One region of the Mesorhizobium sp. WSM4976 genome, then DNA from elsewhere that is predicted to be linked to it. Evidence: predicted binding sites of a transcription regulator. Region 1 holds the regulator's gene; each other region holds the start of a gene.
The links. Region 1 encodes LexA, which represses DNA repair genes until DNA is damaged. Its sites were predicted from a motif close to TGTTCNNNNTGTGTTCNG; they were not measured.
Positions count from the first base shown of each region.

Region 1 (3,293 bases):
CGGCCTGCACATGGCGCTGGTCGCCGGCACGATCATGTTCCTGCTGCGCGGCGCCTTCGCGCTGTTTCCGGATTTCTCGTCACGCCGGCCGGTGAAGAAATATGCCGCGGCGATCGCGCTTTCCTCGATCGCCGCTTACCTCGTCATCTCCGGCATCGTGGTGGCGGCCGAACGGAGCTTCATCATGCTTGCCGTGATGCTGATCGCCGTGCTCTTCGACCGCGCGGCGCTGACGATGCGCAACCTGGCGATCTCGGCGATTGCCGTCATCCTTGTGTCGCCACATGAAGTGGTCGGGCCGAGCTTCCAGATGTCCTTCGCAGCCACCGCGGCCCTGGTCGGCGCCTATGCCGGCTTTGCCGATTATCGGGCCGGCAAAATGACCGTGCCGCCGGCAAAGCGTTCGTTCCTGAGGTTCCTGTCGCGAAAACTGGCGGTTGGCGTGGGCGGCGCCGCCGTGACCTCGCTCATCGCGGGCAGCGCGACCTTGCTGTTTGCGATCTGGCATTTTCAGCGCGTGTCGCCGCTCAGCCTGCTCGCCAATCTGGCGGTCATGCCGATCGTCTCGCTGGTCGTCATGCCGTTCGCCGTGTTGAGCGCGCTCGCCATGCCGTTCGGCTTCGACGGCCCCTTCCTCTATGTGATGGGCAAGGGCCTGACGGCGATGATCGCCATTTCGGCATGGATCTCCGAGCGCTCGCCGGTCGATGCCGTGGGATTGATCTCGATCCAGTCGGTGCTGCTGGCGACGATCGCGCTCGTCATCGCGACCATGGCCACCACCTGGCTGAGGCTTGCCGCTGTTCCCATTGCTCTCGCCGCAATGCTGGCGATCCCACATGTGCGCACGCCGGATGTCCTCATTTCCGAGGACGCGCATCTGGTGGCGATGCCGATCGGCGGCGGCGAGCTTGCCGTCAACCGCGAACGCTCGAACGAGTTCACGACCGACAATTGGAAGCGGGCGCTGAAGGCCGAGGAAATTGTGTCGCCAGAGAATTCGCCAAAGACGCTCTCGATATCGCCGACCCGGTCGACCTGCCGCCCGGCTCACCCTTCTATTGCACCGGCGACCTCTGCATTGGCCGGCATCCGTCCGGTGCGATCGTCGCGCTCGCCGAAAACCGCGACAGCGCACGGCCTGCCTGCGGCTTTGCCGACCTCATCGTCATCAACGATGCCACGGCCTACAATCCCTGCTGGGATCAGCGTGTGCTTGTCGTCACCAAGCGCCAGCTGGCGCGTGACGGCAGCGCCGCCGTCTTCTTCGATCCACAATCGGCAACCGCGCGAGCAGCCATCCAATATGCCGTCGAAAAGCCATATCGGCCCTGGCACGAGCAGCGCAGATACACGCGCGAGGCCCGGGGACTGCCGCCATATGAAAAACCTGAGAGGGCCAAGCCCTCGCAGCCGGATCAGTAGCGCCTGATCAGCCCGACGAGCTTGCCCTGCACCTTGACCCGATCCGGCCCGAAGATGCGGGTCTCGTAGGCCGGGTTGGCAGCCTCCAGCGCGATGGAGGCGCCCTTGCGGCGGAAGCGCTTGAGCGTTGCTTCCTCATCGTCGACCAGCGCCACCACGATCTCGCCCGGACTCGCTGTGTTGGCGTTACGGATGATGACGGTGTCGCCGTCGAAGATGCCGGCCTCGATCATGGAGTCACCCTTGACCTCCAGCGCATAATGCTCGCCACCCATGATCATGTCCGGCGGCACCGAGATCGAATGCGTCTGGTGTTGGATGGCATCGATCGGAACACCGGCGGCGATGCGGCCCATCACCGGAATGGATACGGCCGAAGCGGCGTCGTCGTCGTTGCTGGGTGTCGGCGTACGCGACGGCGCTGCCGGCTTGACCTGGCGACTTAGATTGCCCTGACCGCCTTGAATGACGCTCGGCGAAAACTTCTTCGCGGCATTCAGGCCCGGCGCGATCGAATCGGGCAGCCGCAGGACTTCCAGCGCGCGCGCCCGGTTCGGTAGCCGGCGAATGAAACCGCGTTCTTCCAGCGCCGTGATCAGCCGATGGATGCCGGACTTCGAGGCCAGGTCCAGTGCTTCCTTCATCTCGTCGAAGGATGGAGGGATCCCGCTCTCCTTCAGGCGTTCATGGATGAACATCAGGAGTTCATGTTGCTTGCGCGTCAGCATTGGCGGCCCCCACGGGTTCCGAAACCAGAATCAGAAAAACAAACCCAGAACAAACACTATCTGTTCCAGTTGTGTTCCGCAACCGTTTAAAGTTTAATGAATTTCTTAAGGCTGGCGAAAGAATGTTGCATCCGGCGGTGCCCGGCCGCCTGCAACTGGGGCTGTGTCATTGATTCCGCTCGATTCTGCAATTCTCCTTATGTTGAAATTGAGACGCGACACCATCGCGGAAGCGCTGAGGTGTTCGCGTCGGTTCATCCGTGCATGTGCCGCACCGTGAACGAAACGAACCCAAAATGCCAACGTTGGCGATGATTCCGGTCCTCGGCCTTTGCCGTCTATGGACCAGCTGACATAGGCCAGAAGGTTCTTGCCGTGTCGCGGACGGGGATGAGACAACCGCCCTGGTCGCCGGGGATGCAGCGGCCTGGTTCGAAACGGAGGCGACAGCACAATGAGGAGAATTCCCGATCTTGCCGAGGTCGAGGCAATGGATGCCGCGGACCCGCTGCGTGCCCTGCGCGATCGCTTCGTCCTGCCGGATGGCGTGAAATACCTCGACGGCAATTCACTGGGCGCCGCTTCAATCAATGTCTTCAACGAGATCGAGACGGCCGCGAAGCAGGAATGGGCGCAGGACCTGATCCGCGCCTGGAACACCGCCGGCTGGTTCGACATGCCTGTCAAACTCGGCGACCGGCTCGGACGTCTGATCGGCGCCGCGCCTGGCCAGACGGTCGTATGCGACACCACCTCGATCAACATCTACAAGGTCCTGCATGCGGCGCTCGCAATGCGACCCGGCCGCCCAGTGATCGTTGCCGAAGGCGACAGCTTCCCGACCGACCTCTACATGGCGGAAGGGGTGGCCTCGACGCGGCCCGGCACGGTGCTGCGGCTCGAAGGCGTCGATGCGCCGAAGATCGAGGACCTGATCGACGACCATGTCGCGGTCATCCTGGTCAACCACGTCAATTACAAGTCCGGCCGGTTGCGCGACATGGCGGCCCTGACTCGCAAGGCCCATGACGCCGGTGCGCTGATCGTCTGGGACCTCTGCCACACGGCCGGTGCCCTGCCGGTGGAACTCGACGGCTCGAATGCCGATTTCGCCATCGGCTGCACGTATAAATATCTCAA
Region 1 is NZ_JARTVT010000032.1:49,248-52,540, forward strand. It holds partial or broken gene P9272_RS30210 (ComEC/Rec2 family competence protein) at 1-1,425, shown strand, start outside; gene lexA (transcriptional repressor LexA) at 1,419-2,153, opposite strand; gene kynU (kynureninase) at 2,608-3,293, shown strand, end outside.

Region 2 (3,293 bases), on a different contig from region 1:
CGGCTGACGGCGCCGTCGACGCGGAAGAGAAGCAGCGCCAGCGTCCTTGCGCCCTCGCCGCGGCGTTCGAGGTCGGTCTTCAGGGCGACGGCAAGCCGGCTTATGAGCCGCTCGATGTCGTCGGTGAGCATGATTGGCTCGGCAAGATGGCGCTCGACCGAGAGCGGCGCGACGGGAAGGCGCGGCGACACGGCCTCGTCGAGGCGGCCGAGCGCCTGGTCGAGGCGCAGAAGCAGAGTGGCGCCGAAGCGGCGGGCGAGCGGCGCGCGGGGTGCCGCCATCACCGCGCCGGCTGTGCGCAGGCCAACACTTTCCAGGCTGACGCGGGTCTCCGGCGCGATGCGCAGCGCCGACAATGGCAGCGGCGCCAGAAGCGCCTCCTCCTCGCCGCCGGTCACGATACGGTTGCCGTGGAAGCGGGCCGCTGCCCAGGCGGCGCCGGGGGTCGAGGCCAACCCGGCGCGGACATCGAAACCCTGCTGGAAAAAGCGGGTGAGGATCTCGTCCTGCATGGCGCGCTCGCCGCCGAACAGATGCGTGCAGCCGGTGACGTCGAGGAACAGCCCGTCCTCGGCGTCGATCGCCACCAGGGGCGTATAGCGGTCGCACCAGTCGGCAAGGCCTTCGAGCAGGCGGCGGTCGGCTTCCGGGTCGGCCTCGACCACGTCGATCGTGGGGTGCATGGCGCGAGCATCGGCAATGCCCATGCCGCGCTTCAGCTTCAGCGCCTCAGCCCGCTCGTCGAGGGCTGCGATGCGCTGGGTGTTGTTGTCGCGATGGCTGATCACCAGAGGCAGGTGCTGCGAGGGCCGGGAACGCCAGGACCGCCCCAGACGCTGGCGCAGGATCCGCTCCGCGCTGAGATGCGGGAACCACAGCGACAGGATTCTCTGTTCTTTCCGCAAAAGCGTGCTCATTTGGGTTCCACTCCAGTGTGAATTGTCCGGGCAGGGCCGTGCGGCTCTTGCCGATATCGACTTTGAAGGCTGGGCGGCCGATCGAGCCGGCGAGTGGTCCGGCGACCGTCTCGCGGTTCGCCGCGGGCGCCGCCGAGACGATGAGGCGCACCGGTGCGGCGGTTGGATCTGCCTCGCCGGCCTGGCGCAGCAACAGCAGCGGACGGCCGGCGTTCTGGACACGGGCGTGCAGCCGGCGCGTGGCGGTGAGGTCGAGAAGCCGGGGGCTGCCGCGGATCTCGAGGATGACCGCGGCGAAGGCCGTCATGCGGGCGGCCTCCTCGGCGATCCACAGCGCGTCGAGCAGTTTCGGGGCCTCGGAAAACAACAATTGCTCCGGCTCGATGCCGAACAGGGCATGAAGGCCCCTGGCATAGGGCAGGCCGGCCTCGTGGAAGATTTCCGCCGTGCCGACCCAGAGGATCGGCAGGCCCTGCTTCTCCTTGAGGATCAGGCTCACGAGCGAGAGCGCGAAGCCGGCGACCGCGCCGGCATCGCGGGTCTCCAGCCCATGGATCTCGCTGAGCGCCGCCCTGGGCAGGCCGCCGCCGAGGGCGGTGTCGAAACGTTCGATGCCGGTACGCAGGAAAGCGTCCGCCGAAGCCACGGCGAGGCCACGCCGGACAAGTGTCCTGTCCGATCCGGTAACATCGGCAGAGATTTGTTTTTCCGCAATTCCGGACGGAAAACCGCGTCGCACTTTTCCTGGAATTGCTCCAGGCGCCGGCGCCTGCAGGCGCTCGGGCAACGTTCCCTCGATCTTCGCGATCTGGCGGCGCAGGGCAAAAACAGTGTCCCGCGCCACGGCGCTCATCGCCATGACGTCCACTTCCGGCAGCAATTGTTCCTGTTATGTTCTTATAGATTCCAGAGGGTGCCGGAAGAGTCAAGCAGAGTCAGAAGGAATTTATTCCTTCGCCTTTTACCCTGAAAGCGCACGGCCGGCCGGCTCATTTGCCTCTATCGGCGCGAAAGCCTATATGCCGGGATCAAAGGACAGTTCATGGCCCGCATCTACAAGACCCGCACCTGGCACGATCAGCTCTCGCCGTCGATGGACGAGCTGGAGCTTATGGCGCTGGAGGCCTATGCCCATCTGCCGGACGAGTTCCGCCAACTCACCGGCGAGATCGTCATCCAGATCGCCGATTTCCCGACCGACGAGATCATGGACGACCTGTCGCTGGAGACGCCTTTCGACCTGCTCGGCCTGTTCGAGGGACGCGGCATCGCCGAGCGCTGGAACCCGCAGACCGGCGAGGGCCCGAACCGCATCACGCTCTACCGCCGCGCCATCCTCGACTACTGGGCGGAGAACGAGGAGACGCTGGGCGACATCGTCACCCACGTGCTGATCCACGAGATCGGCCACCATTTCGGCCTGTCGGACGACGACATGGAGCGGATCGAGGAAGCCGCCGAGCAGGCGGCGGCGGGGTAAGGTGTGTTGATATTCAGGTGAGACCGGCCTGCAAATGGCGGCTTCCTGCGCTTCCGGTGCTCACGTACGAAAAGTACGCTCCGCTCCGGTTCTCGGAAACCACCATTTTCGGCGCAGCCTGACCTGAATCTCAACACACCTTAAAGCACCTCGTCATCCGCATCGTTCTTCGTGGCGACTCCCCCTCATCTGGCCGCTTCGCGGCCACCTTCTCCCCCGTGCAAAGCCCTCCCTCGGGGAGAGGTCAGCCGAGCGAAGCGGAGGCCGGGTGAGGGGGCGCTTTCCCTACCAGTCGCTGAGCTTGGTGTCGGCCGTGTATTCCTGGCCTTCGACGTCCTTCACCACGGCCTGGCCGCAGCGGATCGACTTGGTCTTCTTGTCATAGGCATAGGTCGGCGAACCGAACAGGTGCCAGCCCTTGTTCAGCGCAGCGGTGACCTTGTGACAGAAGGTTGCATCGTCCGGACCGGACAGAAAGCGGTAGAGTTTCATTTTTCGCCTCTGATCGTAATTGTCTCAGCGTGTCGTTTCCCAAAACCGCCGCGCGCTTTTTGGGCGACATGCTTCGGCGCTGCGCATCATGCGCCGATGATCGCGGCCTTCGCCAGAAGTTTCTCGGCTTGCGCCAGATGCAGCCGCTCGACCATGCGGCCGTCCAGTGCGATGACCCCCTTGCCGACATTTTCGGGTCGCGCGAACGCATCCCGGATCGCGCGTGCCTGAGCCAGCGCCTCGGGCGCCGGCGAAAAGGCGCGGTTCGCCGGCTCGATCTGGGCGGGGTGGATCAGCGACTTGCCGTCAAAGCCCATGGCCGCCCCCTCGGCGCATTCGCCGGCAAAAGCGTCCAGGTCGCGGAAATCATTGGCGACGCCGTCGATCACGTCGAGGCCGCCGGC
Region 2 is NZ_JARTVT010000004.1:184,561-187,853, reverse strand. It holds gene P9272_RS06780 (DUF6504 family protein) at 1-788, opposite strand, end outside; gene P9272_RS06775 (hypothetical protein) at 730-1,776, opposite strand; gene P9272_RS06770 (metallopeptidase family protein) at 1,960-2,397, shown strand; gene P9272_RS06765 (DUF1737 domain-containing protein) at 2,683-2,889, opposite strand; gene P9272_RS06760 (CoA ester lyase) at 2,976-3,293, opposite strand, start outside.
Region 2: P9272_RS06770 (metallopeptidase family protein) is a predicted target of LexA. The motif match lies at 1,799-1,816, and genes of this name have one in related genera.

Region 3 (3,293 bases), on a different contig from region 1:
TCGAAGGCCGGAAGAATCGAGGCCGGGATGAAGCGGGTGCGCGAGGCATAGACATGGCGGTCGCCGCGCGCCGCCTGGTTGTGCGGATAAAAGCGCTGCGGCACCACCAAGTGCAAACTGTCCTTGGCTCGCGTCATCGCGACATAGAGCAGCCGGCGCTCCTCTTCGATGTCCTCCTTGGTGCCGACGCCGAGATCGGCCGGGATGCAGCCATCGACCGTGTTCAGCACGAAGACGTTCTTCCATTCCTGGCCCTTAGCCGAATGGATGGTCGACAGGATGAGGTAATCCTCGTCGCGATGCGGCGGCCCGGCCTGGTCGCTGGTGGCGTCGGGCGGGTCGAGCGTCAGCTCGGTCAGGAAGCGTTCGCGCGACGGATAGGTCGAAGCGATCTGCTCGAGCTGGATGAGATCGGCGCGGCGCGTGATCGCATCCTCATGGATGCGCTCCAGATGCGGTTCGTACCAGAGCCTGATCCGTTCCAGATCGGCCGGCCATTTGGCACCGGCTCGCAGCCCGCTATAGATGTCGAGGAACACCGGCCAATCCTGCGCGGCGCGCTGCGGCGGCCGGAAGCGGGCAAGGCCGAGCGTCTCGTCCAGCGATGTCGCCATGGCATCCACGATCTGCGAGGCAGCGGACGGGCCGATCCCCGGCATCAGCTGCAGCACGCGGAAACCGGCGACGCGGTCGCGCGGGTTCTCGGCAAAGCGCAGCATCGCCAGCATGTCCTTGACATGCGCGGCGTCGAGAAATTTCAGCCCGCCGAACTTGACGAAGGGGATGTTGCGGCGCGTCAGCTCCACCTCCAGCGGTCCGCTATGGCTCGACGTGCGGAATAGCACCGCCTGCGACTTCAGCGCCGTGCCGGCCTCGCGTTCGGCCAGGATCGCCTGGCAGACATAATTCGCCTGCTCGGCCTCGTCGCGCACGCTGACCAGCTGCGGCTTGTGCGAGGACCGGCGCTCGGTCCAAAGGTTCTTCGTAAAGCGTTCGCTGGCCTCGCCGATCACCCTGTTGGCTGCGGCAAGGATCGTCTCGGTCGAGCGGTAGTTGCGCTCCAGCATGACGACCGCCGCTGCCTGCGCGAACTGCTTTGGGAAATCGAGGATGTTGCGCACTTCCGCCGCGCGGAAGGAATAGATCGACTGCGCGTCGTCGCCCACCACCGTCAGGCCCGCGCCGTCCGGCTTCAGCGCCAGAAGGATCGAGGCCTGCAGGCGGTTGGTGTCCTGGTATTCGTCGACTAGCACATGGTCGAAGCGGGAACCGAGGTGAGCGGCGATTTCCGGCTCGGCCGCCATCTGTGCCCAGTAGAGCAGCAGGTCGTCGTAATCGAGCACGTTCTGCGCCTGCTTGGCCTCGACATAGGCCGCGAACAGCTCCTTCAACTGCTCCGCCCATGCCGCGCACCAGGGGAAGGCCGAGCCCAGCACTTCGCCGAGCGGCGCCTGCGCGTTCACCGCACGCGAATAGATCTGCAGGCAGGTGCCTTTGGTCGGGAAGCGGCTTTCGGTTTTCGACAATCCCAGCTCGTGTCGGGCAAGGTTCATCAGGTCGGCGGAATCCTCGCGGTCATGGATGGTGAAGGCCGGATCGAGCCCGATCTGCTCGGCATAGTCGCGCAAGAGCCTGGCGCCGATGCCGTGAAACGTGCCGGCCCAGGCGAGCGCGTCGGCGATGATGGCCGCGTCGCGCCCTAGCACTTCGCCGGCGATGCGCTCGACCCGCTTGGCCATCTCGGCCGCGGCGCGCCGGGAAAACGTCATCAAAAGGATGCGGCGCGGATCGGTGCCCTTGACGATGAGATGGGCGACGCGATGCGCCAGCGTGTTGGTCTTGCCGGAACCGGCGCCGGCGATCACCAGCAGAGGTGCCGCCACCTTGCCGTCGCCATGCACTACCGCCAGCCTTTGCTCGTCATTCAGCCGGGCAAGATAGGCAGGCGTCTCGAAGGACGAATCACGAGCGGCGATGTTCATCGCCCATCAAGCATCGTTTCTGCTTTGTTCGCAATAATTTCCTAGCCCGCGCTAGCGGGGAGAGATTGCCGCGGCCGGAGAGGGGATGCGCCGGCCGCGGGTTGGCGTATGCACTGTCTAACGGAGCGCTGGTCGACCCCCGCTCCGTTCGGCTTCGCCGAGCCACCTCTCCCCCATCGACGGGGTAGAGGAAAGGCGCCCATGCCTTTTTTCCGGCAACGCTCGTCCAGCAATGCTCCCTTCCTTTCCCTCCGGAGGGGGGAAGGTGGCGCTGCGAAGCAGCGACGGATTGGGGGAACCACGTGGCAATCAAGCCTCAGGTCGATCAGTCAGCGCCCCCACAGAAGATGTGTGCATCCCCCAGCCACGTCCGGGGGATAAGGAAAGGGCAACTACCGCTTCGGCTCCACTCCCATCGCCGCCGACTGGCGCCGCAGCGCGCGCCTCTCATCGCCCGGCATGTCCAGCGGCGCGACATCGCCAGGCACCTCGTCGATGATCCTGACGGCGACGCGATAGGCGGTATAGGCGAAAAGGCCGGTAAGTAGCAGGCGGATCATCATCGTCTCCTCATGCGGTTCGATTGGCTTCCAACCGGGCGTGGGCCGGTTGGTTCCCCCCTCACGCGCAACCAAACCGCCACCGCCTCGTTTGCATTCATGAAAGGGGCGAACGAGAGGAGGTCGTCATGAAGAAGCTTCCTGTGCTGCTGGCTCTTGCGGCAGGGCTCGTGCTCGCCGCCTGCGACAGCAGCGTGCAACCCACCAAGGCGCCGGGCGATGAGGTCAACCAGAACCCGCAGGTCGACAAGAACCCGGTGCCGAAATCGACTACGGGCGGTGACCAGCAGGGTACGGCGCCGAAGCAATAGGGCAGGGCGGGCTGAATTGTCATCGGCCTGAAACGAAGAAGGCCGGCGCTGCTTGGGAGGAAGCTGGATAGCGCCGGCCAAGCGGGAAAATCAGGCCCGCCGCGCAATCCAACATAGCTGAGTCTCGGCCTTACGTCATGGTGCGATCGCGCTAGCCGGCTACAGTCAGTGGAAATACCCGGAAAGTCCTGAAGGTTCGCGAGCGGCGCTGCTTAGGCCGCGCGCCCCGGCTGTCCGCCGGCGATCTCGGTGTCGAGCTGGCGCTGCGTCAGCGCCGCTTCAGCCAGGATCCACTGCTTGAACAACTCCACCTTGCGGGCGCCGAGCGCCTTGATGGGGCTGACGAAGTACCAGCCCGCCGTGTTGGGATGGTGGACCGCGAAGGGAGCCACCAGCCGCTCGGCGCGAATGTCGCTTGCCATGTAGGCACGGTTGGCGAC
Region 3 is NZ_JARTVT010000018.1:120,247-123,539, forward strand. It holds gene P9272_RS22155 (ATP-dependent helicase) at 1-1,982, opposite strand, end outside; gene P9272_RS22160 (hypothetical protein) at 2,375-2,542, opposite strand; gene P9272_RS22165 (hypothetical protein) at 2,671-2,853, shown strand; gene P9272_RS22170 (LysR substrate-binding domain-containing protein) at 3,066-3,293, opposite strand, start outside.
Region 3: P9272_RS22155 (ATP-dependent helicase) is a predicted target of LexA. The motif match lies at 2,008-2,025, and genes of this name have one in related genera.

Region 4 (3,293 bases), on a different contig from region 1:
TTCCGAAACCGGAATCGGAAACTCGCCGCCGGCGAGGAAGCTCGCCGTCTGGCCCGAACGGGCAATCAGGTTCGGTTCCGCGAGCCGCCGCGCCAGGCCGCGTTCCTCCAGCGCCTTGATGGCGATATCGATTGACAAGCCGTTCGACAGCAGGCTGCCGATGATCTCACCGGTGCCTGCGCCAGTTACGCTCCCCCCATCCGGATTCAGCACGACTTTGCGGTTGCCGATGCCATAGGCGAAATTGGCAGAGTATTTGGCACCGAGGTCCTGACCGGCCTGGCGGTTGATCTCGACGAAGCGGACGTTGAGCTGCACCTGTTGCGACGACGAGATGTTGACCGAATTGATAACTTCTTCGTTGCCGGAAAAGCGCGACGCGATCTTGCTCGCCTTGTCAGCTGCGACGGCATCGTCGGCCTCGCCCGACAACACGACACGGCCGTTTGCCGAACCGACCTTGATCTTGGCATCCGGCACGCTGGCGCGGATGGTGCTGGCCAACTGGTCGGTGTCCAGCGTCACCTCGATGTCGATGGTACCGACAAGCTGCTTGTTCTGGTCGAACAGGGCAATGCCAGTTGTCCCGAGATTGTTGCCCAGCACATAGAAGGACTTGTCGGTCAGCGGATTGACGTTGGCGATCTCCGGATCGCCGATGACGATCTGGTAGAAGGCCGCGCTCGTCATGATCGTCTTCGGCTTGCCCTTGGCGACCTTGATCGAGGCATTCTTGTTCGCCGAGACATAGACGACGTCATTGCCCGCCCTTGCCGGCGCGGCGAAGCCGAACATAGCCAGCGACGCCGCCAACGCGATCACGCCAGGAAGGCGCCATCCGCCGGCCGTCCGAAATGCATCAAACCCGAACATGTTGTCCCCGTCCCGCCGGTCCCCACCGGCTATTGCTGCAGTTCCTGCGGTGGTTCCCGTGACGGAACCTTGTATTCTTCGACCTTCTCGCCGCGCGTCACGATCACCGTCTTGAATTTCGGCTCGTCGGATCCCTTCGTCGCGGCGCTGACAAGCGAGGCGGCGCTCGCCTGTACCTTTGCGGCGGCTGAACCGCCGAAGGAAGAGATGGTCGTAAGCCCGCCATTGCCGGTGGTTGCGTCGGCGGCGGACCGCAGTGACAACGACAGCGTGCCGACGGTACGGGCCAACGCCACCTTCTGCGCCCCTTCGTCGGTGACTTCGAGGGTCACGGAATTGGCGACCTGCGGCGCGGTCTTGCGCTCGTCGGCGCCTTGCCCGACCGAAAGCACCTTGGCATCGGAGACGACGACCTCGGACGTCACCGTCGAGCCGGCCGCCCCTTGAGCATTCTTGGATACTTCCTGGATGTCTCCCGCGTCGCGCGTCAGGACGACGTCGACCCGGTCTCCCGGCGTGACGAAGCCGCCGACACCGGCAATTTCGTCGGTGCGGATGGTGACGGCCCGCATCCCGGGCGACAGCATGTTGGAAAGCGTGGCGCGACCATTCGGTCCCGACAGCTTGGTGAGCAGCACCGGTTCATTGACCTCGATCGGCGACAGCACGACACGGCTGCCATCGGCAAGCAGCTTGTCGATCGTCGGGAAAGCGCCTTGCGGCAACGAATCCTGCGGCCACGGAATCTCCGCCAGTTGTGGCCGTCCGAGCTCCATTCCGTATCGCAGTGGCGCTTGAGCCACCACGATGGTCTTGAACTCGACTTTGGGCTGCTGCGGAGCTTCGACCGTGACCACCTTGACCTCGGACTGAGCCTTTGCCTGGCTCTTGACCCAGAAGTCCGCCGCAAAGATCGAGATCGCGCCGAAGACGGCTGCGATACCGATCATGGTTATGGCTCTGCCCCGCACAACGAAACCCCTGACGCCCGTGGTCTTTTGTTAGTTGGACCCCACGCTTAGGCGTTAATGTTAAAGAATCGGGAATCCGGCGACCCGCCGATCGCCCTATTTCACCCGGCTTGGTTATCGAATGGTTTTGGAATAAGAGACAGTTTGAACCCTGAACGGAACAGGAACTCGTTCACCCGCCAAAAGCGTGGCAGTATCGAGACGTGATTCGCATTACCGGACGCTAGGCCAGCATGGACGACAGCAACGATCTCTTCGGCAAGATGGAAAAGCCCGCACAGCCGCGTGCGCCCTCGCGTCCCGCCGATCCGCTCGTGCAAGCCGCGAAGCGCTCGACCGCCGCTCGCGACGGCAGCGAGAGCTATAGCGCCGCCGATATCGAGGTGCTGGAAGGTCTCGAGCCGGTGCGACGCCGTCCGGGCATGTATATCGGCGGTACCGACGACAAGGCGATGCATCACCTGTTCGCCGAGGTTATCGACAATTCGATGGACGAAGCCGTGGCCGGCCACGCCACCTTCATCGATGTCGAGCTTTCCGCCGACGGCTTCCTGACCGTCACCGACAATGGCCGCGGCATCCCGGTCGATCCGCATCCAAAATTCAAGAAGCCGGCGCTCGAAGTCATCATGACGACCCTGCATTCGGGCGGCAAGTTCGACTCCAAGGTCTATGAGACCTCGGGCGGCCTGCACGGTGTCGGTGTTTCGGTGGTCAATGCGCTGTCCGACCATCTCGAGGTCGAGGTCGCGCGCGGCCGCCAGCTCTACCGACAGCGTTTTTCCCGCGGCGTCCCGGTCAGTGGCCTCGAGCATCTGGGCGAAGTTCATAACCGCCGCGGCACGAGGACACGCTTCCACCCCGACGAGCAGATCTTCGGCAAGGGTGCTGCCTTCGAGCCGGCTCGGCTTTATCGCATGGCGCGCTCGAAGGCCTATCTGTTCGGCGGCGTCGAGATCCGCTGGACCTGCGATCCGTCGCTGATCAAGGAGAAGGACCAGACGCCGGCCAAGGCCGAGTTTCATTTCCCCGGCGGCCTGAAGGACTATCTCAAGGCGACGCTGGGCGACGAGTTCCAGGTCACGCGCGAGGTTTTTGCCGGCAAGAGCGACAAGCAGGGTGGCCACGGTTCGCTGGAATGGGCGGTGACCTGGTTCGGCGGCGACGGGTTCCTCAACTCCTACTGCAACACCATCCCGACCCCCGAAGGCGGCACGCATGAGGCCGGTTTCCGCAACGTGCTGGCGCGCGGACTGCGCGCCTATGCCGACCTGATCGGCAACAAGCGCGCCTCGATCATCACCACCGAGGACGTGATGATCTCAGCCGCCGGCATGCTGTCGGTGTTCATCCGCGAGCCGGAATTCGTCGGCCAGACCAAGGACAGGCTGGCGACCATCGAGGCAATGCGCCTCGTTGAAAACGCCATCCGCGATCCGTTCGACCATT
Region 4 is NZ_JARTVT010000020.1:60,846-64,138, reverse strand. It holds gene P9272_RS23540 (type II and III secretion system protein family protein) at 1-795, opposite strand, end outside; gene cpaB (Flp pilus assembly protein CpaB) at 903-1,823, opposite strand; gene parE (DNA topoisomerase IV subunit B) at 2,078-3,293, shown strand, end outside.
Region 4: parE (DNA topoisomerase IV subunit B) is a predicted target of LexA. The motif match lies at 1,996-2,013, and genes of this name have one in related genera.